One region of the Glutamicibacter protophormiae genome, then DNA from elsewhere that is predicted to be linked to it. Evidence: riboswitches for the same ligand, from Rfam matches in the RefSeq annotation. Region 1 holds a riboswitch; each other region holds the start of a gene.
What was found. A riboswitch is a leader RNA that binds a small molecule or an ion and turns the genes downstream of it on or off. The one in region 1 is predicted to bind S-adenosylmethionine.

Region 1 (5,405 bases):
CGAGAATGATGATTCGCCCCAGGAAGCGCCGCGTCTTGTGGGCCTCCGCGTCAATGACATCGGCCAGCGTGGAATCAGAGACTTTGGCGTTGTAGATGTTAGTCATCAAAAACTCCTCGTGCTCATGTGCGTTGAGGCTAGCCGTGAACCCGAACATTGTCTCGGGCCTATGAAGGTTCACAGGCCACTTTCAGTACACAAGCACGTCGCGGTTTCTGGAAGTCTGCGCAGTTTCATTGAACTTCGCCTCGACGGGTGGGAAGGTTGCCGGAGAAAGGAGAACCGCATGTCTGCAAATGATGTGATCGCCCAGGAAGAACTCAACGAGTACCTCAATGGAATGCCGCATTGGCGTAAAATTCCCGGTGCCATTGCCGCTGTATTCGAAACCAAGACCTCGGCCGCCGCGATTGAGCTCTTCAGCGATATCGCGGGTGCCGCCGAAATGGACAACCACCACCCCGACGTGGACTGGCGCTACAACCGCGTGTTCGTCACGACGACCTCCCATGATGCCGGCGGGCAGGTCACCACACGCGACATCGCGCTGGCCAGCAAGATCTCCGAACGGGCCGAGGCCCTTGGCGCCAAGCCGCGGGTCGACTTGATCGGTGCCGTGGAGATTGCCATCGACACCGACAACCCGGAAGCTATCGCGGCGCAGTGGGCTGCGGGACTTGGCTATAAAGCGCTGGAGGACGGCAGCCTTGCCGATCCGCATGGACGCGGTCCGGCCATCTGGTTCCAGAAAACGGAAACGCCGAATCCGAACCGCCTGCATCTGGACATCTGGGTTCCGCATTCGGAAAGCGAACCGGTACTCAAGAAATTGGAAGCGTCGGGGACGCACGTCGATGCGGCGGAAGCGCCGTCCTTCACGGTGATCACCGACGCCCAGGGGAACCGATTCTGCATCTGCACCGAGGCCGACCGATAACCCGGAGCCGACAATGGGATAAGAGGGGATTTCTCCAGTAGAATCGGCTGCGATCCGGTGCCCGTACTTGCAAAGGCATGGGCGCCGGATCGGCCGTGTTCGGAACCCGGCTCCATTATGTCGGTGGCCTCGGGATATGCTTTATTCCAAGTTCAAGAGCTGCGACGGGAAGTACCTGGCTGGTCGCACGGCAACCCTCCTCATCGAGCGGGGTGCCCCAGGGGAAGAACTGACTCGGACAAAAGTTTCGGGTAAGTCGGTGGATTCTTCCGGCGCTGCGCGCGTTGGGAATCCTCCACAAAAGGGGGAGAAGCAATGACCCAGAACAGCAAGTATTCGGTGGATCGTCCCGAAGGCACCGTGTTGGAGCGAATGTGGCGCAGCGTCATCATGAGCTACCCCAATTTTGGCGGCCAGAAGCAATTCCAATCGGCCGGATACCAGGCATATGAGGCTTCTAAATTTGCCGCCGGTTTGCTGGGCAACAATTTCGATCACGTGGATGAGTACATTGCCCGGTGGATCGCCGCCGGTTTCACTCCGGAACTGTACTGGGCGCTCAACGAGTCGCTTGGCGAAGCGGTGAAAAGTGCCCGCCGGCGCTGTGTGGGAACAGCTGGCGAGCATGGGCTGGAGCAGCGGTTGCGGCGGCTGGGCGTTCTTGCGCCCAACCCGCGATGGGGACAAAGCTATATCGAGCTGCAGAAAGCCGATGGCGTGGGCGGCGGCTTCAAGCGCATTGAGCGGCCGTATCCGGAACATATCGTCCAGTTGGTGCCCGAAGAATGGGAAGCATTTCCGCCGCTCATGCTTGTTGCCCGTCCCAGCGTAGCCCTGGCGCAGTTCATCAGCGCAGCCCCGGTGCCGCAAATGAGCTGAGAATGCTGGCGGGGCCAAGCTGTCACGGTGTCCCGTGGCAGCTTGGCCCCGCCGTGCCGGCGACCCCATGGGCCCGGTGCATAGCGTTGGTCCTATGTCTTCTCGGTTTCGCTGGAATCGGCGTCGGTGTCCATCTCGAAGCCGCTGGGTACACCCTCGTGGTCGGCACAGCCCGACACCCAGCCGAAGGAGGAGACGCTACCGTTATCCTCGATGCAATCAACTTCGGGATCGTTGGTCCCGTCCAAGAAATTTCGGGTGAGCGTGGCAGTATCGCTTATGAGTTCTTCAGCGAGGTTTGCCAGCTGGTTGAAAGATGCCATGTAGGCACTTAACTCTGCATCGATAAGCCGATCCTTGAAGTGAAAATCCCCTAGTGGATATGAAAATCGCAGGGTTTTATCCTGACTGTTCGGTGCACTCAACCAGGGCGGGAGCTTGTGTCTAATGCACCGAGTCTCGACGAATCGTCGCAGCGTAGTCATCCAGAATCCGCAGGATCTGGTCGTGTTGCCAGACACGGTTTCTTCGCAAACCCGATTTCTCTTTCAGGACCCCGCGATTGCCCAAGGTAGCGATGGCACGATGCGCGACAGCGTCTGTAATGTCCAGGGCGGCCTTCAAATAGCCGGCGTTGATGACTGGCTGAGCTATGAGCAGCGGTAGCACCTTGAACGCAGTCGAATTCGACCGGAGACCATCCAGCAGTTTGCGTGAATCTTCCAGCGCGTCCGCCAAAGCCTGCAACAGCACTTGCCCCGTCGTCGCTGCGTAGATCGAAGCATCGATGAAGATCTTGATGATTGGATACGCGTTGCCCCGTCGATAGGCGGTCAACGCATCGAAATAGCCAGCGGTGTCCCTCAGGATGCCTGCTGAAATTGGCGCAGTCGAATGGGTGGTCACCTTGCGGTGGCGAAGCATGGCGTGGGCCAAGGCGCGTCCGGTTCTGCCGTTCCCGTCGACAAACGGATGGATGCTCTCAAAATGGGCGTGCGCGACGGCAACCTGGACGAGGGAGGGTAGATCTTGACGGTGAATGAACGTTTCAAGATCAGCCAACGCCCCTGAAATCAGTTCATGCTGGGGCGCAATGTAACTGGCGCCGCGGGGCCCGGCAGAATCCTTGCCTCCAATCCATACAAGTTCTTGTCGGAACCTTCCCGCTTCGTCCGCAAGATCGTCTTGATGCCGCAACAATTCGTGATGCATGGACAAAATGCTGCTGACGTTGAGTTCTTCAGAGAGCAGTAACGCGGCTTCCATAGCCCGCACATTGCCGATAACTGTGCGGGCATTGGATTTCTCACTTTCGTCGATCTCCCAGAGCGCTAGCTGCCGGGCGGAGGTGGAAAGCTGTTCGATTTGGCTGCTTGAAGCACTTTCTGTACGCAGGAGAATGCTCGACATAGGGCCGAGTGCCGGGTTCTCTTGCCCTAGCAAAAGGAACGCATAGGCATCAAATAGGCGCAAGGCATCGTTTGCTTCTTCGAGTTCGGACATTAGCGATGCTGAAAAATCGGGTGACCAGTTGGAGATCGACGGAATAATCGCTGATTGGTATTCGCCGGTCTGCCTGGAAACTTGTGCATTGGAGAAAATCTGGGGGTGTTGCGGGCGCCAGCGGTGCGTTTCCGAGGCATGGGCAGGAATCTCCACGAAGCTGTTGATCTGCTCGAACTCCATGGCTTTTGCACTTCCTCAAGTGATAGTTACCAACCCATCTTACTATCACTTGAGCGCTAAGTGATAGTAAGGAAGATTCTTACTATCACTTAGCGCCATACGTTGGTGAATGCTGGCTACTTCTTCAGCGAGACCTGGTCGATGGTCCAGAACGCCGAATTGGTGCCGGTGTAGCGGAAGGAGACCTGGGCTTTCTTGGCCTTCATCGGAACATCGATCTGGATGCTCTCCACCCCGTTGTAGTTTTCGTCGTAGGACTTCACCAAGACCGGCTCACCGCCGTCGAAACTGACGAAGACCTCGCCGGACTGCGGGCCGTCAATCTTGTAGTTCGAGGCGAAGCCCAGGGTGGCGCGCTGCCCGCCCTTGACCTTGTACTCCGGGCTGATCAGAGTGGAGTCGAACTGGCCTGGGTCATGGGCCTTGTCGTCCCATTCGTCCGAATCGGCGACGGCGAAGACGTTGCGGTTGTGGACGCTGGTTTCGCGGCCCTGGTTCAAATCCGTGTTGGTCCAGAACTCATCGGTGGTGAAGGACCAGCCGCGCCATTCGCGCACTCCGCCCTTCGGCATGGCCGAATTGTCGATGGTCCAGCCGCTGGGGGCGGTGGTGGTCCAGCCCTTGGTCTTCGCGCTGAGCTTGGCCTCGTCCCTGGCCTTCTTCAGGTGCGGACGCAGGGTGTCGAAATCATCGGCCTTCAGGGAATTGATGTTCTGTCCGTCCAGGTTCCACTCGTCCTCGATGCGCACGCCCTGGTGCTTCAGCACGGTGGGAGCGATGTCGGAGATCTTGACGTCGTGGCGTTCGGTGCCGGCCTTGAACTGCTTGCCGTTGGCAATCACGAAGGTGGCGCGTTCGCGGATGCTGCTGCCTCCGTGGCCGCCGCCCGGGGTGTGGCCGTGGTCGGAAGTGACCATGACGACCCAGTCTTCCTTGGTGTAGGTTTTGCGCTGCTCGATGGCCTGCAGCATTTGGCCGATCTGCTGGTCGGCGGTCCTGTGGCCGCGGGTGTAGGCGATGGAGTCGCTGCCGTTGCTGTGCCCGGCGCCGTCGATCTCGTCCAGGTGCACGAAGGTGCTGTCAGGGTTGCCGTTCAACAGGTAGTCCACGACCTTGGCGGTGGTGCCGGCGTCGTTGCCGCCGCGCAGTTTCAGGTCGGCTCCCTGGGCGAACACCATGTCGGGGATCGGGGACCAGGTGCCGACCACCAGGGTGGAGCTCTGCGCGCGAGCGGTCTCCAAACGCGTCAGGTAGTCCGGGTACTGGTCGTAGTTCGGATTGGAGAAGGAATTGTCCGGCACCCCGTGCTTGTCCGGCCATACGCCGGTCGCGATGGTGGACCAGCCGGCACCGGAGACGGTCGGAGCCATCGGGTTGGCGTACAGGTTCGATTCGGACACCAGGCCGCCGCTGATCAGCTTCGCCATGTTCGGGGTGTTCTTCTTGTTGATCTGCGCCAGTGCGGCGCCGTCCAGGCCGATGACCAGGGTCTTCTTCTTGTTGATGCCCGACGGCAGGCCTTCGTACACGGGGGTCGACTTCTTTGCCGTCACGGGCGCAGGTTCGGGAGCGGGGGCCGGTGATGCGGTGGCCGCGGTTGGTGCGACAACGGCCAAAGCGAGAACGGAGGCTGCAATTGAAGCGCGGACGCGCGAGGATGACTTCACTGTATGGTCTCCAGATTTTGTGAAAATGGGGGATGCGGCCGTCGGAATCCCGGCGAGCCGAAACCATAGTGAAGCCACTTCAGGCCCGGTGACAATGTGAAAAGGGGCTTGTTCGAACAAGTTCCATTGAAGTTAAGTTCTTGTCCATTCAAGCGCTGGTGAATCTACCTCTCGTTTCCCGAAAGGCCTTGTGAACCGGCGGCGGCCTTGTGTGAACAGGCGGGCTACCAGCAGCC
Region 2 (5,405 bases), 790 kb from region 1:
TTCTTCGCTGGTCGCGGCCTGTTCCTTGGCGAAGAGCTTGTTGAGTTCCTCGTCGGCGTTCAGGGTCTGGGTGTTATTGGCCGGGGCATAGACCGGGCCGAGGCCGCCGAGCGCGAACTGGCGGGTACCGAAGAACTCGACCTTGTCATCGACGAGCGCATTGACCAGGAAGGTATTGTCCGCTGCGCGGTTGACCAGCTTCACGCCAAGATCGCGCCACTGCTGCTCGATCAGCTCGAATGCGGGCTTGATGACGACCGAGTTGTTCGACGTGGCTACCGTGATTTCCAGCTTTTCGCCGTCTTTTTCGCGGATTCCGTCAGCACCGACCTTCCAGCCTGCTTCCTCCAGAAGCTGCTTGGATTTCTCCGGGTTATAGGCGATTTCGGACGACAAGTCGACGAAGCCCGGGGCCTTGTGGTTCAGGACCGAACCGGCCACCACGTAGCTCTCGGACAGCACGGTGTCCTTGATTGCCTGGCGATCGATACCGATCTGGAGAGCCTGGCGAACCTTGACGTCTTCCAGCTTGCCGGAACCGATGCGCACGGCAGCTTGGTTGGTGGTCAGGTCGACACCCTGCGCGGCGAAGACTTGGCCCCCGTTGGCTGCCAGCACCTGTTCGTCCACCGGCTGCAGTCCGCGGACAAGGTCAACCTGACCGGACTGCGCAGCGCCAGCGCGGCTGGCTACCTCAGGTAGGTACTTGATCACCAGTTTGTCCAGATAGGCATCGCCCTGGTTTTCTGCGGTTTCGGGTGCCCACGCGTAGTCGTCTCGGCTGGTGAAGACAACTTCCTCGTCCGGCTTTTCCGATTCGAAGACGAACGGGCCAGAGCCCACGATCTTCGCGATAGCGGACTGTCCTGCGTTATCCAGCTTCAAGGTCTTCGGGGAAACCAAGCCTGCTGCGACGGACGAGGTGGCACGCAGGAAGTTGGCGTCTGGACGTTTGAGCGTCACCTTCACCTGGTTCTTGCCGAGGACCTCCGCCGACTTATAGGCGCCGAAGTCCACGTTCGGAGCGACCTGCGCGTCCTTGATGCCCAGGCCCAGCGCGTCAAGGTTGAGCTTGACCGCTTCCGCGTCCAGCGCGGATCCATCGGAGAACGTCACCCCGTCACGAATGGTGAACGTGAATTCAGTCTGGTCGTTGTTTGCTTTGAAGTCCTCAGCGATCCATCCAACGAGCTTGCCGGACTCCGCATCGAAGTAGGTCAGGCGGTCCAGGACCGAGTTCAGGACGTTTGCCTTCTCATAGAAGCGCGCCGCCTGCGTCTGCCAGTTGTTAATCGGGGTAACTTCGGCAAAGGTAAAGGTACCGCCTTCAACCGGATCGCCGGCGGCAGCGGGAGCACCTTCAGCCGGAGCTGCGGTAGTCGAATTTCCGCCGCATGCGGTCAGGGTCAGGCCCAGGACGGCAACAAGTGCCGCCGCTTTCAAACTCAGGTGCGCAGTACGCATATTCGTAAGTTCCTCTCGGTATTTGAGCCGAGGATTACGCCTGATATTCAACGATCCGGTTGTTGCGAATTCGAGGGAAGGCAGAGCACTCCCCTTGAAGAACCGTTGCGAAATCTAGCAATCTCCATCGGTCCTGGCCTTAGCACCGATCCCGCTATCGGGTGGTTGCTGCGACGTCAACGAGCCAGGTCTCTCAGTCGCTCTGGATGGTGTGGCGTCCAATTTCTTGAACAATTTCAGTGTCGAACACGGAATCGCATGTGACCAAGCGTGACGTAAGGAATACGTCATGAAGTCATGGAAAAAGTGGTACCCCGCGAGTTTCACGCCATATTTGACGTAACAAATTGCCTTGTGGCGTTATGTGACGCCGATCAAAGCGCACACTTGACGACGGCTGGTTGGGCTCCTGCTCCTGATTCCGCAGTCCAGCTTTCAGGGAGCCCGTTTTAGCTCCTGCTGCAACGGCACCACAAGTGGCTCGGTTCTCCCCAGTGTTTTTCTGGCTCGACGAGTGCTGATGCAGGTGGAGAATTTTCCGTACCAGCTGCGCCCTTTGCATACCGGACGCCAATATCAGCTGGCGGCGACGCCCATCGAATCGAAAGGAATTCCTTGTATTCAGGCCCTGGCTGCAGGTCTTCATGATTCGGGCGGCCCTGCGGTCCACACCGACAACGCTTCACCCGCTGAATCCTTACGATCCCGGGCCTCTGCGAATAGGCTGGGGTCCACGGAAGCCAACGGAGGAACCCCATGAAGATCGCAGTCGCCGGAGCCACCGGAAAACTCGGCACCCTCGTCATCGATGCACTGTTATCCCGGGGCGCCCCAGCGGACAGCTTGGTCGCGCTCGGCAGATCCCCTCAGAAGCTCGAAGCCCTGGCAGCCAAGGGCGTGGAGACCCGCGCCGCCGACTACAACGCGGCGCACACGCTCGTCGCGGCCCTCGAAGGCGTCGACCGGCTGCTGCTGATTTCCGGCAGCGATGTCGGACACCGGATCCCGCAGCATGAGAACGTCGTCAATGCCGCCCGGCGTGTTGATGTGTCGCTGATCGCCTACACATCCATCGCCAATGCGCGCACCGGCCAGCTGAAACTGGCCGCCGAACATGTGGCCACCGAAGACCTGCTGGCAGCATCCGGGATCCCCTATGTCCTGCTGCGCAACGGCTGGTACACCGAGAACTACACGGACCAGCTCATGGGCTACCTCAACAGCGGGGTCATCCTCGGCGCGGCGGGCGAGGGAAAAATCAGCGCAGCCACCCGAGCGGACTTCGCCGAGGCTGCAGCGGCCGTCCTGCTGGACGAGCAGGTTGCCGGGGGAACCATCTACGAGCTCGGCGGAGACAAGCCCTTCACGCTCAGCCAGCTGGCCGGAGCGCTCGGCGCCGCCGCCGGGCAAGAGGTCACCTACCGGGACATGGACCCGCAGACCCTGGCAGGCATCTACGAACAGTCCGGAATTCCCCAGGTTTATGCCGAGATCTTGGTGGACACCGACTTGCGCATCCGCAACGGCGCCCTTGAGGTGCACGGCTCGGACCTCGCCCGGCTGATCGGCCGCGCACCCACCTCGCTGGGCAAGGCCATCAAGCAGGCCCTGGACAGCTAAGCCTGAACAGCCAGGGCCGGCACCGCGAGTCGGGCGTCCCTGCGAGCGCACACCGGCCCTGCGCGAAGATCTTTGGCCCTGGTTGAACAAAAAACCCGGCTGGCTCGTGTAACTTGCATGAGTGAGAATCAGGTCCGAAAATCCTGGCCGCGAAAGGGGCGCGTGACTACCAGCGACGATGCCACCCTGCGGCTGCTGCATGAACGGTACGCTCAGCCGCTGTGGCGCTACGTCTTCTCGCTGACCAGGGACTCGTACCAGTCGGAGGACATTGTCCAGGAGACTCTGCTCAAGGCGTGGAATTCCCCGCGGATTCTCGACGAGCCGGTGGAGGAGGTCCGCGGGTGGATGTTCACGGTGGCGCGGAACCTGGTGATCGACCAGTCCCGCAGCGCGCGCTCCCGGCATGAACGCAGCATCGAACGGCTGCCCGAGGAAGCGTCCGCCGATCATGCAGACCAGATTTTCGACGAGATCCTCATTCATGACGCGCTCGCGGCGCTGAGCGAACCGCACCGGCAGGTGGTGGTGCTCGCGTACTACGGCGCCTGCAGCACGCAGCAGATCGCGGCGGAATTGGGCATAGCCGACGGAACAGTGAAGTCCCGGCTGCATTATGGGATGAGGGCCTTGAAACTGGCCCTCCAGGAACGGGGAGTGACACGATGAGCGAGCATGAGAAGTTCGCCCAATGGGATGCCGCCTACGTGCTCGGGGCGCTGGAGCCGGTCGATCGCCGGCTGTTCGAGGAGCACCTGGAGAACTGCGAGCGCTGCCAGGGTTCCGTCTCCGAGCTCAGCGCGCTGCCGGGACTGCTCTCGCGCGCGCACGACCCGGAGGAAGTGACGGCCCTGGTGCCGCAGCCCCCGGCGGACCTGTTCGAGAAGACCGCCCGGCGCGCTGCCTCCGCACGGCGGCGCCGCGGCGGCCGCATGATCCTCCTGGCCGCGGCAGCCGTCGCCGTGGTCCTGGGTATCGGGCTGCCGTTCCTGCTGCGCCCGGCCGATCCCGGTCCGGTGCTTGCCCTGCAGCAGGTTGCCGAGCAGTCGCTGAGCGCACAGGTGGGCTTCGAATCGGTGGCATGGGGAACCCGGCTGAATATCGACTGCGACTATCCCGCAGGCTATGAATTCGGCGATGCCAACGGCCCATGGTCCTATGCGCTGCTGGTGACCGACACCCAGGGCGGCACCATGCAGGTCGCCACCTGGAAGGCAGTGCCCGGCAAGGAGATCACCCTCCAGGCCGCCACCTCGCTGCCGGTGGACCAGATCGCCGAAGTAACGGTGAAGACCCTGGCCGGACTGACGGTCCTGCAGTCGCCGATGGACAAGAATTTGCTCCAGCAGTGAACCGGAACGAGCTGCTCCTCGTGTAGCAGGCAAGCCGCTCACGCGGACACCACGAGAAAGGCACAGCTCATGAAATCGTCACTGAAGTCCTGGTGCGCAGCAACCTCAGCCGTCGCGGCCCTGGCATTGGCCCTGTCCGGCTGCGCGGGCGACTCTGGATCCACCGACACCGCATCGCCGTCCGCCGGCGCCCAGTCCAGCCCGGTTTCCTCCGCACCGGCGCAAAGCAGCCCGAGCAGCGGCATGCAGGCCACCTCCCTGGCCCTCGCCGACTCCTCGCTGGGCAAGATCGTGGTCGACGGCAAGGGCATGACGGTGTACCAGTTCGACACGGACACCAAGGGTGCCGATTCCTCTGCTTGCTCCGGTCCTTGCGAAGACCAGTGGCCGGCGGTCCCGGGCGGAACCGACGTCACCGTTGACGGAGTCACCGGGAAGACCGGAACCATCACCGGCGTGAATGGCGAAAGCCAGCTGACCCTCAACGGATGGCCGCTGTACTACTTCGCCGGCGACAAGAAGGCCGGCGACACCGCGGGCCAAGGCGTCAAGGACGTCTGGTGGGTGCTTGACGCCGCCGGCACCCCGATCAAGTAACGCCGTAAGCCCTTGGCCGGCTTAACAATCGGCCGAAATCGGAATGTGGCGCGTGTCACACGGTGCGAAAAAGATGTTTCTCCCGTACATTGGCGCATACTTCATACCCATCTTCTGAGGAGATCCAGGTATGTCACGACCACATATCCGGGCCATTGCCTGCGCCGCAGCACTGGCCCTAGGACTGGGAGCAGCATCCGCAGTACCGGCGAGCGCCGATCCCAGACAGACCGAGAAGGACCCCGTCGCCCAGGGCAGCGGAGGCGCCGTCGCCTCCGTGGATCCCCAGGCCTCCGCAGCGGGAATCGAGATCCTGCGCAAGGGCGGCAATGCCGTGGACGCCGCGGTCGCCACCGCGGCCGCCCTGGGCGT
Region 3 (5,405 bases), 780 kb from region 1:
AGCACCTGCGGCTCGCGGTGCACCGGCACGCCGGTGCCGGTGGTGAAGCTGCGGGTGCGCGTCTGCACGGAACTGCGCATGTCGTTCAGCGCCGCGCGGCCGATGCCTGCTTGCACCGCCATGAGCACCAGCTGGAAAATCGAAGCCTCGGGGTCGTTGGGATCCTCCGGCATGAAGCTGTCCACCGGAACCTGGTGGAACTCGGTGGTCCCCGTGCCGGTCAACCCCTGGCCGAAGCCGTCCCAGTCGTCAAGGATCTTCACCCCGCTGTGCTGGGTCGAGACCACGGCAATCTGCCGGCCGGGGCGGTCCGGGTGGGCCACCGCGACGGTGGTCCAATCCGCGAAGATGGTGCCGGTACAGTAGTATTTTTCGCCGTTGACCACCCAGCGCCCGTCGACCTGGCTGGCCTTGGTGTTCAGAGCGCCCAGGGCGTTCCCGCCGTTTTCGGTGTAGGCGTTGCCGACAATCTGCCCGGCGGCGATGCGCGCAAACCACTTGGCCTTCAGCTGCTCGTCCTGCAGGCGCAGCACGTCTTCGACGAAGGCGATGTGCGCACGCCAGAGCTGCCCGATGTGGGAATCCGCCTCGGAAAGTTCGATCAGCAGGCGGAAGACGTCGCTGAGTCTGGCACCGTGGCCGCCGTTGGCGACCGGAAGGCGCAACGCCCCGAAACGCTCGCGGTTCAGCAACCCCACCTGCTCGAAGGGCAAGATGCGGTTGCGGTCCCGGTCCTTGGCTCCGGCGGCAATCTGGGCGAACACCGGACGGAAAATCGCGGCGAGGCGCTCGTAGTCTTCGTCGGCTCCCGGACCGGGAGTCACCTTGAGCAACTGGCGGGTCGGACGCTCTTCGGTGAATTCATCGAGCTCCAGCGCATTGCCGGCTCCCGGCGTGCTCAGCGTGTTGAAGTCCACCTCGAGATTGTTTTGGGGTGCGCCAAAAGACATAAAAAAGTCCTCGATTCTTTCCATCGATCCTGGCGGTAGCACCGTCCCGGCTAAAGGTGGTTGCTGCGGCGTCGTGGAGCCAGATCTCTCAGCCGCTCTGGATGGGTCGTAATCATTTGTAGCCGTAACAAACGGGCGATTCCAAGCCCCGAAGTCATATTTTGTCGCCGAAAGACTTGCTGTTGCAGAACCCGACGGGTGCTCTATGCGGTGAACCGCCGAAGATGACCCAAGCATGGAGGGTAAAAATCGATCAAACCGTCATTCAATGAAATAAATAACGAAATATCCCACAGCTCGCGCGGTCATATCGAAGATTTTTCATGTTACGCAGGATTTGCAATGAAATCGTTCGAATGCATGTAATAGACCTGTAACCATCCCGAGCGGCCGAGAGATCTGGCTCTATGACGCCGCAGCAACCACCGTTGAATCCTAGGATTCCCGGCCGGTGCTACCGCCAGGACCGATGGAGATGATCATGGCCACTGCCTTCGCCCTGCCTCAGACCGCCGACAGCACCAGCACGTCCACCGCACTGCCCGTCGACTTCCGAAATGTCTCGCGTACGTTCACCACAAAGAATGAACAGCGCACAGTTCTCGCGGACGTCAACCTGCACATCGATGCAGGCCAAGTCGTGGCGATCCTCGGTGCCAGCGGCTGCGGCAAGTCAACACTCCTGCGTTCGGTTTCAGGTCTGGATCACCCTTCGAGTGGCGCGGTCTTCACCGGCGTCCGGGAAGTCAACGACATCAACGAACTTTGCGCGGTAGCATTCCAAGAACCGCGATTGCTTCCCTGGCGTTCGGTGCGAGAGAACATCTCGCTCGGACTGGCTCCGGGAACCAGCAGGCTGGAAGGCAACGAACTCATTGACCAGCTTCTGGAGCTGACCGGACTGAGCCACGCGGCCGACCTGCGGCCACGCGAGATTTCCGGTGGCATGGCACAGCGGGTTTCCCTTGCCAGGGCGCTGGCACGCCGCCCTGGCGTGCTGCTGCTCGATGAACCATTTGGCGCTTTAGATGCTCTGACCCGCCTGAAAATGCAGGACTTACTGCTGTCGATCCATGCATCGTTCCCAACGACCGTATTGATGGTGACCCACGATGTCGACGAAGCTTTGACTCTCGCCGATCGCGTTGTGGTTCTTGGACGTCGTAACGACCAGCAGTCGGCAACGGTCATTGAAGACCTCCGGCTGGAGGCTCCCCACCCCCGTAGCCACAGCAACGAGCAGTTCGTTGCCAACCGGGCAAGGCTCCTTGGCCTTCTGGGCGTAGACGCCACAAACCACTAGCGCCAGCTTCGCCGACGCACTTTCTCTTCAACGGCTGCACTTTCGCGGCCGCTGCACTCGCACGCACAAATCAAGGAATTCTCATGCTCGCAAACCACTTCACCCGTCGCACCGCATTGTCTCTCGCAGCCTTGGCAGTTGGCGCCGTTGCACTGTCAGGCTGCGCCGGCGAAAACGCTTCGGCCGCAGGCGACGGCAAGACGCTGTCCATCGACTTTGCCACCTACAACCCGCTGAGCCTAGTTCTCAAGGAAAAGGGATGGCTGGATGCGGCAGCCAAGGAGCAGGGAGTCACCGTCGAATGGATCCAGTCCGCCGGATCGAACAAGGCCAACGAAGCGCTGCGCGCAGACGCAGTTCAGGTCGGCTCCACCGCAGGATCCGCCGCACTGCTGGCCCGCTCCAACGGCTCGCCGATCAAGACCATCTCGCTCTACTCGCAGCCTGAATGGGCGGCATTGGTGGTCAACAAGGATTCGAAGATCACCACTCCTGCAGATTTGAAGGGCAAGTCTGTTGCCGCTACCAAGGGAACCGACCCATACTTCTTCTTGCTGCAAACATTGGAGGAAGCAGGGCTGAGCGAGAAGGACATCACGCTGCAGAATGTCCAGCACGCGGACGGTCGCACCGCACTGGCAAATGGCTCGGTTGACGCATGGTCGGGTCTTGATCCCATCATGGCTTCCGCCGAGCAAGATGGGGCCAAGCTGTTCCACCGCAACCTCGATTACAACACCTATGGTGCACTGAATGCACGGGCCGACTTCATCGAGGAAAGCCCGGAACTGGCGCAGTTGGTTGTCGACTCGTATGAAAAGGCCCGAGAGTGGGCTGTTGCAAACCCGGACGAAACCGCAGAAATTCTCGCCGAAGTTGCGGGCTTGGACACCGAAGTTGCCCAGACCGTAATCACTGAGCGTTCCAACCTGGATGTCGGCACGGTGCCGGGCGAGTCCTTCACCAAGGTCCTGGGCAATATCGCGCCAACCCTCGTTGCAAGTGGCGATGTATCCAAGCAGGAAACCGTTGACAAAGCACTAGCCACCCTGGTGGACGACCAGTTCGCCACCAAGGCCAACGCCAAGAATATCTCCGGAGAGTAATCCCCATGTCCTCGCCAACCCAGAGCCCAAAGGCTGAGCGCAGCGACCTGACGGCCGGCAACAGGAACAAGCCGGGACTTGCCGCCAGGATCCTTCAGGCTCCCAAATGGCTTTTGTCCTTGATTATCCCCATCGTGACTATTGCCGTGTGGCAGTACGTCACTGTGACCGGCATTGTCGCGCCTTGGTCGCTGCCCACCCCGGGGGCCGTCATCACGGCGGCCGGGGAACTGTTCCAGGGCGGAGATCTGGGCAAACACATCGGAATCTCCACCCAGCGTGTGCTGCTGGGCTTCGCGATCGGTTCACTCCTAGGGCTGTTCTTCGGTGCACTGGTAGGGCTGTCCAAGCTCGCCGATGCCCTGCTGAGCCTGAGCATCGGCGCGCTGCGTGCGGTGCCCTCGCTGGCATGGGTGCCGTTGCTGGTGCTCTGGATGAAAATGGGCGAAGACTCCAAAGTCACTCTCATCATCATCGGGGCGTTCTTCCCGGTCTTCACCACCGTCTCGCTGGCTTTGCGCCATGTCGACGCCCAACTCGTGGAAGCAGCCCGTTCTTTCGGCTTCAAGGGTTTGAACCTGCTGCGCACCGTCCAGCTACCGGCAGTTGTCCCCTCCATTTTCTCCGGACTCCGACTAGCCCTGGCCCAGGCTTGGCTATTCCTCGTGGCGGCTGAATTGCTCGGTGCTTCGATGGGTCTCGGATTCTTGTTGACTGATTCGCAGAACAACGGTCGCCTTGACCGACTGATTCTGACCATCATCTTGCTCGCCGTCTTCGGAAAAATCACCGACGCCCTGTTGTCGGTCGCCGAACGCTGGGCGATCCGGCGCTGGACCTAGGCCAACCACCGGATCTTCTGCACACCCCGATCGCTACCACCGAAATTCGTATTTCAACCCAAGGAAACTGCAATGACCACCGAATTGGCATCCACTACAGCAGCCGCAGCCAAGGAAGCCCGCCACGAATTCTGGGACGAGGCAGCAAACCTTCTGGATTGGGAAACCCCTTGGCACACCACCAGCCAGATCATTCCGGCAGATCCCCAAGCCCAGCGCGGACCGCAGATCTCCTGGTACCTGGGAGGGACGCTGAATGCCGCGGTGAACTGCGCGGATCGACATGTCGCCGCGGGCAACGGCGAGAAGGTGGCCCTGTACTTCGAGGGCGAGCCGGGCGACCGCATCGCGGTCACCTATAGGAACCTGCAGGAACGCATTTCGCAGGCCGCCAACGCGCTGCTGGAATTGGGCATCACCAAGGGCGACCGGGTGGTCGTCTATTTGCCGGTGCTCATCGAAACCATCGTGATCACCCTGGCCTGCGCCCGCATCGGCGCCATCCACTCGCTGGTCTTCGGCGGTTTCTCGGCCGAGGCACTGAAATTCCGAGTGGAAGACACCAAGGCGAAGCTGCTGGTCACCACCGACGGGCAGTTCCGCCGCGGCACCTCCGTGCCGGTGAAGGACAACGCTGACCAGGCAGTCTCCGGCGAAAACAGCATCGAAAAGGTGCTGGTCATCCGCCGCACCGGCGATGACATCGCGTGGACCGAAGGCCGCGACGTGTGGTGGCATGAGGTCGTCGAGACCCAGTCCACCGAGCACACCCCGGAGTTCTTCGACTCCGAGACCCCGCTGTTCATCATGTACACCTCAGGAACCACCGGGCAGCCCAAGGGCCTGGTGCACACCACCGGCGGCTACCTGACGCAGGCGGCCTATAGCTACAACCTGCTGTTCGCCAACCCGGACCACTCCCTGCGCGCCGACGACGTGCACTGGTGCACCGCGGACCTGGCCTGGGTCACCGCGCACACCTACGAGATGTACGGTCCGCTGGCCAACGGCGTCACCCAGGTCATCTACGAAGGCGTACCGAATGCCCCGCACCCGGGACGCCACTTCGAGATCATCGAACGCTACCGGGTGACCAGCTACTACACCGCTCCGACCCTGGTCCGTTCGCTGATGGGCTGGTTCCCGGAGGGCATCCCGGCGGACTACGACCTGTCCTCGATCAAGATCGGCGGCACCGTCGGAG
Region 4 (5,405 bases), 760 kb from region 1:
ATCAGGGAGATTAACGTAGATTTCCCAGCTCCATTTGGACCCAACAGAGCCGTTCTTCCCGGAAGAAACGAAACATCTAGATTCTGAAAAATTTTCGATTCTGATGCATAGCCGTAGTCCACGCCGGATATTTCGATATTCTTCATTAGAAGTATTGCTTGACCGACTTCGCAGTCAGCTTCACTCCACTGTCGAGGCCAGCCACCTTGGAAAGCTTAAAATGGTACCGATCTGGTCTCTGCATTTCACCCCAATTGAAAGTGCCGCAATTGCTGGTCCTAGATCCCATGTTCTTGTCAGGCAGAAGACCCCTTTCATCGAATAAGTTAAGCGTTACGCTTCCTACGGGCTTCGAACTTCCCCATGTCTCAGAGCAAGTTTTTAACACCGTTTTGGTAGCCGCTTTGTCCTTGTGGCTGTCCTGCCAAGACCGCGATTTAAAACCAGTTAGGGCATTCGTGATTGACGAAGACCAGGAACCTTCAGCCATAGCAGGAGCTGCAGCAACCAAACTTCCCCCTCCCACGAGAACAGCGACCAGTGCAGCTGCGCGAATCTTTTGACCCAGCATTTTTATCCACCTAGACAAACATTTAGACTTAATTTTCTCACGTGATATTACTATCCTTGACGCTAACTGTCTAATTCCGAACGCCAACTACTCAGATCCTGCAATCTAACACCTTTGCACGGATAGGGTCTTTGAACGCTGCGACCGTCGGTTCTAAATCATCGCGCTGAATATTACTGATCAAGTTCTTCGCACCATTCCACAAGTGCTTAATCGGTTGAATGGGCCGGAGCGCTCGAATGGCAGTTAAACGGATGAATATCCTGCGGATCCTGGCCCACGTCATTTCCGTACGAATCAATTGGTTTTTCTGACAGGCCGCGATCCCGCACAATTATGCTCTTTCCCCCAGTTCAGCTCCACCAACGTCTGCACGGCCTCCAGAATCAACCGGTTATCGTCGCGGCGCAGGTAGAGTCGTGGAATCCGTGCGGCCACGAACGTGTTCTTCTGCCGGGTCGCGCTCTGCGCTGCGGTGCCCAGCGCAGCGTTCACAGAGGATTCCCCGCCTCTGGTATGCGAAGACTTACTGCGTCCGGCCGATTCGTTCTACCCCGGGCAGACCTCCGCCCACGTTGCCAAGTACGCCGCACGAGAAATACGCTCAGGTCCACGCCGATCTCGGGAATGATCACCTCAGAGGACGTGCTCGAAAGCCCCGGGATTGTGGAGATTCCCGTCCTGTTCAGGAGGCTTTGTTGAGGTCACGTGTATTAGGACTTATGCATCTAGCTAAACGACCGAACAAAAGAATGTTAAGTCTGCGATTTGAAGCTGTCAGAACAGGGTGGCTTCGCCGCCGTCGAAGTCCGGGTTCTCCAGCTTCAGCAGCCGGGTCTTGATGTCCAGTCCCCCGAGATAGCCTCCTAGCGAGCCGTCCGTGCGCAGCACGCGGTGGCAGGGAAGCACGATGGGCAGCGGGTTCGTGGCGCACGCCGAGCCGACGGCCCGCACCGCCTTCGGCTTGCCGATGTGCTCGGCCACCTGGGCGTAGCTCTGGGTCTGCCCATAGGCGATGTGGCCCAGCTCCAGCTGCACCTGCCGGCGGAACTCGGTGGAAAGCCGCAGGTCCAGCGGCAGGCTGAACTCCTGCAGCGTGCCGGAGAAGTACTGGTCGAGCTGCCTGGCCGCGTCGTCGAGCGACCGGTCGTCCTTCAGGATCCGCGGGCCCACCTTGTGCGCGAGCGCCTCGAGGATGCGCTCATGTCCCTCGGTTTCAAAGGCCACCCGGACCAGCCCGGCCTCGGTGGAGGCCAGCAGCAGCCGGCCGATCGGGCTGTCGACAATGCGGTAGGAGATTTCGATCAGCTGCTGGCTGCGGGCATCATGAACAAATTTTTTGTTCAGTTCCGCCAGGATCCGCGCTTCGTCCTGCGTCGCGGGGACGGCTGCAATCCGTTCGCTCATGACAACTCCTCCAGCATCTGTGCATGCTTCCATTGGGCACGCAGGTTCTTGATCCCGTCGCTTCCCGCCCGGCGGGCGGCCGCTTCGGAACCGGAAAGGACCTGTGCGATCTGCGCGTAGCTCAACCCGCCCAAGTACCGGTAGGCGAGCACGAAACGCTGCTTCGGAGGCAGCGCATTGAGCGCCTGCCACAGTTCCCGATCCATGATCCTGGCTTCGGGCAGCCCCGCCCGGCCGGCTTCTGCCTCGGGCAGCATCTCGGTCAACACCTCGGGATGGTTCTTGCGCAGCTCGTCGATGGCCTTGCGGTGGGCGATGGTCACCAGCCATGCCTGCACGTTGGCATCCTCCGGAAGATCCGGATAGGCCTTGAGGGCGGAGAGGAACGTTTCCGACCACGCATCCTGGGCGCGATGCTCGTCAAGCAGGGCGCGGCACACGCGCAACACGGTCAGCCCATGGTCTTGGACGATCCGTTCGAACGGTATCTGCATGGCTCTCCCGGCAGCTGCTTCCCCTTGCGGGCTCTCACCTTGTAAACGTACCGCAGGCGAAGTTTGTGAGGTCGGGAGCGAAAATTTTTTTGCTCCGCGGCGCCAAGGCGCGATTGGAGAAGCCGGTTACAGACGCACCGGATCGAGCTCTGCGGCGATTTCTTCCAGCCGCTCCAGGTCGATGTCAATCACTTCGCCGTTATCGACGCCTTGGGCTTGCTTGCCGCCGGCGAGCGCATCGCGGATCACGCGCATGGTGGCCCCGTGGCTGACGATCATGATCCTGCGCCCCTCGTGTTCCTGCATCAGCTGCAGCAGCGCGGGCAGGGCCCGGTCCAGGATCTGCCGGTGGGTTTCGAGCTCGTGCTGCACCTCGGCGGCTTCCAGGTCGCTGACCTCTGCCATGATGCGCCCCTCCAGCGGGCCGAAACTCCGCTCAATCAGGGGGTGCACCGCCGGGCCGGTCTCGGCCCCGAGCTGCTCGGCGATCAGCGCCGCGGTCTCCTGCGCGCGGGCCAGCGGGGAGGCCAGCAGCAGGTCCCAGCCCCTGCCCTTCAGGAAGCGTCCAAGGCTGCGCGCCTGGTGGCGCCCGGTGTCATTCAGCTCGATGTCCGTGCGGCCCTGCAGGCGGCCAGCCAGGTTCCAGTCGGTTTGCCCATGTCGTACCAGTGCCAGCGCGGTGTCCATGACTCGAGCATAAGCGCAGCGCAAAGGTATCGAATAATCTCCGGCAAAGGAAGCAATACGCAACGTTACGACTCATAGTTGGGTCATTTTCGGTCATGTTGCGAAGATTGTTACAACCATCCCGAGCGGCCGAGAGATCTGGTTCGATGACGCCGCAGCAACCTGCCACAGCCGGTGGATACGGTGCTACCGCCAGAAACGATGGAGCTGCTTTCCGCCTACCCGGCGCTGAAGCGACATTGAACCGGGATTCCTGCCTCGATGGCTTCCGTGCCCCGCGCGGAGGTCAAAAACGTATCGACAAGGAGTCAGAAGCCACCATGGCAGACCACAAGTTTGGATTCCGCACCCGCGCGCTGCACGCCGGCGGCACCCCCGATGCCGAGCACGGCGCCCGCGCGGTGCCGATCTACCAGAGCACTTCGTTCGTCTTCAAGGACACCGACGACGCGGCGAACCTGTTCGCACTGCAGAAGTACGGCAACATCTATTCGCGCATCGGCAACCCCACCGTGGCCGCGTTCGAGGAACGCATGGCCTCGCTGGAAGGCGGCATCGGCGCGGTAGCCACCGGCTCCGGCATGGCCGCGGAGTTCGTCACCTTCGCCGCGCTGGCCCAGGCCGGCGACCACATCGTGGCCTCGGCCAAGCTCTACGGCGGTACCATCACGCAGCTGGACGTCTCGCTGCGCCGCTTCGGCATCGACACCACCTTCATCGATTCCAACGATCCGGCCGATTTCGAGGCCGCGATCCAGGAGAACACCAAGGCCGTCTACACCGAGGTCGTGGCCAACCCGTCCGGCGACATCGCGGACGTGGCCGGGCTGGCCGACGTGGCGCACCGCCACGACATCCCGCTGGTGGTCGACTCCACGCTGACCCCGCCGTACATCCTGCGCCCGATCGAGCACGGCGCGGACATCGTGATCCATTCGGCCACCAAGTTCATCGGCGGGCACGGCACGACCCTGGGCGGCGTGGTCATCGAGTCCGGCACCTTCAACTGGGGCAACGGCAAGTTCCCGACCATGACCGAACCGGTGGCCAGCTACGGCAACGTCTCCTGGTGGGCCAACTTCGGCGAATACGGCTTCCTGACCAAGCTGCGCAGCGAGCAGCTGCGCGACTTCGGCCCGGCGCTGCCGGCGCAGTCCGCCTTCCAGCTGCTGCAGGGACTGGAGACCCTGCCCCAGCGCATGGACAACCACCTGGCCAACGCCAAGCAGGTCGCCGCCTGGCTGGAAGCCGACGAACGCGTCACCTACGTGAACTACGCGGGGCTTGAATCCCACCCGCAGCACGAGCAGGCCTCCAAGCTGCTGCCGATGGGCGTCGGCTCGGTCTTCAGCTTCGGCGTCAAGGGCGGCCGCGAGGCCGGCGCCAAGTTCATCGACGCGCTGCAGCTGGCAAGCCACCTGGCGAACATCGGCGATGCCCGCACCCTGGTGCTGCACCCGGCGTCGACCACCCACCAGCAGCTCAGCGGCGAACAGCTGCTCGCCGCCGGCGTTCCGGAGGACCTGATCCGCCTCTCGGTCGGCTTGGAGGACGTCGAGGACATCCTCTGGGACCTGGACCAGGCGCTGTCCGCCTCGCAGGAGGGCTCGTTGGAGTCCGATTTCGCGGCACCGACCTATGACGGGGCATCCTGCGCCGTTCCCGTTGCTTCGAAGGGAGCCAACTAATGAGCACCGCTGAACGCACCTGGCAGGGCCCGGGCGCCGCAGAACGCCTGAACATCCTGCGCGAAACCAAAACCATCGCGATTGTCGGCGCCTCGAACAAGCCCTCGCGCGCCAGCTACTTCGTGGCCACCTACCTGCTGTCCTCCTCGAAGTACAAGGTGTACTTCATCAACCCGGTACTGGACGAGATCTTGGGCGAGCCGGTGTACAAGTCGCTGGCCGACCTGCCCGAGTCACCGGACCTGGTCGAGGTGTTCCGCAAGCATGACGACATCCCCGGCGTGCTGGACGAGGCGCTGGCGGTCGGGGCGAAGACCCTGTGGCTGCAGCTGGGCACCTGGCATGAAGAGGTGGCCCATCGCGCCGAGGCCGCGGGCTTGAACGTGGTCATGGACCGCTGCGTGAAGATCGAGCATGCGCGCTTCCACGGCGGGCTGCGCCTGGCCGGTTTCAACACCGGCGTGATTTCCTCCAAGCGCCAGCTGCTGGCCTAGGAAATCCCCGGACGAACACAGCGGTGCCGCCCTTCTGCATGAAGGGCGGCACCGCTGTGCTCGT

Region 2: it holds a riboswitch for S-adenosylmethionine, as region 1 does, so the genes downstream of both, JQN66_RS01425 (ABC transporter substrate-binding protein) here and JQN66_RS15525 (hypothetical protein) in region 1, are expected to answer to the same signal.
Region 3: it holds a riboswitch for S-adenosylmethionine, as region 1 does, so the genes downstream of both, JQN66_RS01385 (acyl-CoA dehydrogenase family protein) here and JQN66_RS15525 (hypothetical protein) in region 1, are expected to answer to the same signal.
Region 4: it holds a riboswitch for S-adenosylmethionine, as region 1 does, so the genes downstream of both, JQN66_RS01310 (O-acetylhomoserine aminocarboxypropyltransferase/cysteine synthase family protein) here and JQN66_RS15525 (hypothetical protein) in region 1, are expected to answer to the same signal.

Annotation. Positions count from the first base shown of each region.
Region 1 covers NZ_CP069806.1:3,311,580-3,316,984, reverse strand. Annotated here, with positions in the region: gene JQN66_RS15535 (hypothetical protein) at 1-106, opposite strand, end outside; gene JQN66_RS15530 (4a-hydroxytetrahydrobiopterin dehydratase) at 287-937, shown strand; SAM riboswitch class IV at 1,088-1,201, shown strand; gene JQN66_RS15525 (hypothetical protein) at 1,253-1,816, shown strand; gene JQN66_RS15520 (hypothetical protein) at 1,909-2,139, opposite strand; gene JQN66_RS15515 (Fic family protein) at 2,261-3,502, opposite strand; gene JQN66_RS15510 (alkaline phosphatase family protein) at 3,619-5,031, opposite strand; gene JQN66_RS15505 (M56 family metallopeptidase) at 5,394-5,405, opposite strand, start outside.
Region 2 covers NZ_CP069806.1:280,416-285,820, reverse strand. Annotated here, with positions in the region: gene JQN66_RS01425 (ABC transporter substrate-binding protein) at 1-1,464, opposite strand, end outside; SAM riboswitch class I at 1,586-1,677, opposite strand; gene JQN66_RS01420 (SDR family oxidoreductase) at 2,221-3,084, shown strand; gene JQN66_RS01415 (sigma-70 family RNA polymerase sigma factor) at 3,247-3,753, shown strand; gene JQN66_RS01410 (anti-sigma factor family protein) at 3,750-4,436, shown strand; gene JQN66_RS01405 (COG4315 family predicted lipoprotein) at 4,506-5,033, shown strand; gene ggt (gamma-glutamyltransferase) at 5,164-5,405, shown strand, end outside.
Region 3 covers NZ_CP069806.1:270,737-276,141, reverse strand. Annotated here, with positions in the region: gene JQN66_RS01385 (acyl-CoA dehydrogenase family protein) at 1-950, opposite strand, end outside; SAM riboswitch class I at 968-1,058, opposite strand; SAM riboswitch class I at 1,325-1,426, shown strand; gene JQN66_RS01380 (ABC transporter ATP-binding protein) at 1,432-2,253, shown strand; gene JQN66_RS01375 (aliphatic sulfonate ABC transporter substrate-binding protein) at 2,337-3,359, shown strand; gene JQN66_RS01370 (ABC transporter permease) at 3,365-4,201, shown strand; gene acs (acetate--CoA ligase) at 4,274-5,405, shown strand, end outside.
Region 4 covers NZ_CP069806.1:256,105-261,509, reverse strand. Annotated here, with positions in the region: gene JQN66_RS01335 (ATP-binding cassette domain-containing protein) at 1-146, opposite strand, end outside; gene JQN66_RS01330 (hypothetical protein) at 869-1,066, opposite strand; gene JQN66_RS01325 (methylated-DNA--[protein]-cysteine S-methyltransferase) at 1,349-1,978, opposite strand; gene JQN66_RS01320 (RNA polymerase sigma factor) at 1,975-2,472, opposite strand; gene JQN66_RS01315 (histidine phosphatase family protein) at 2,599-3,159, opposite strand; SAM riboswitch class I at 3,273-3,367, shown strand; gene JQN66_RS01310 (O-acetylhomoserine aminocarboxypropyltransferase/cysteine synthase family protein) at 3,480-4,847, shown strand; gene JQN66_RS01305 (CoA-binding protein) at 4,847-5,341, shown strand.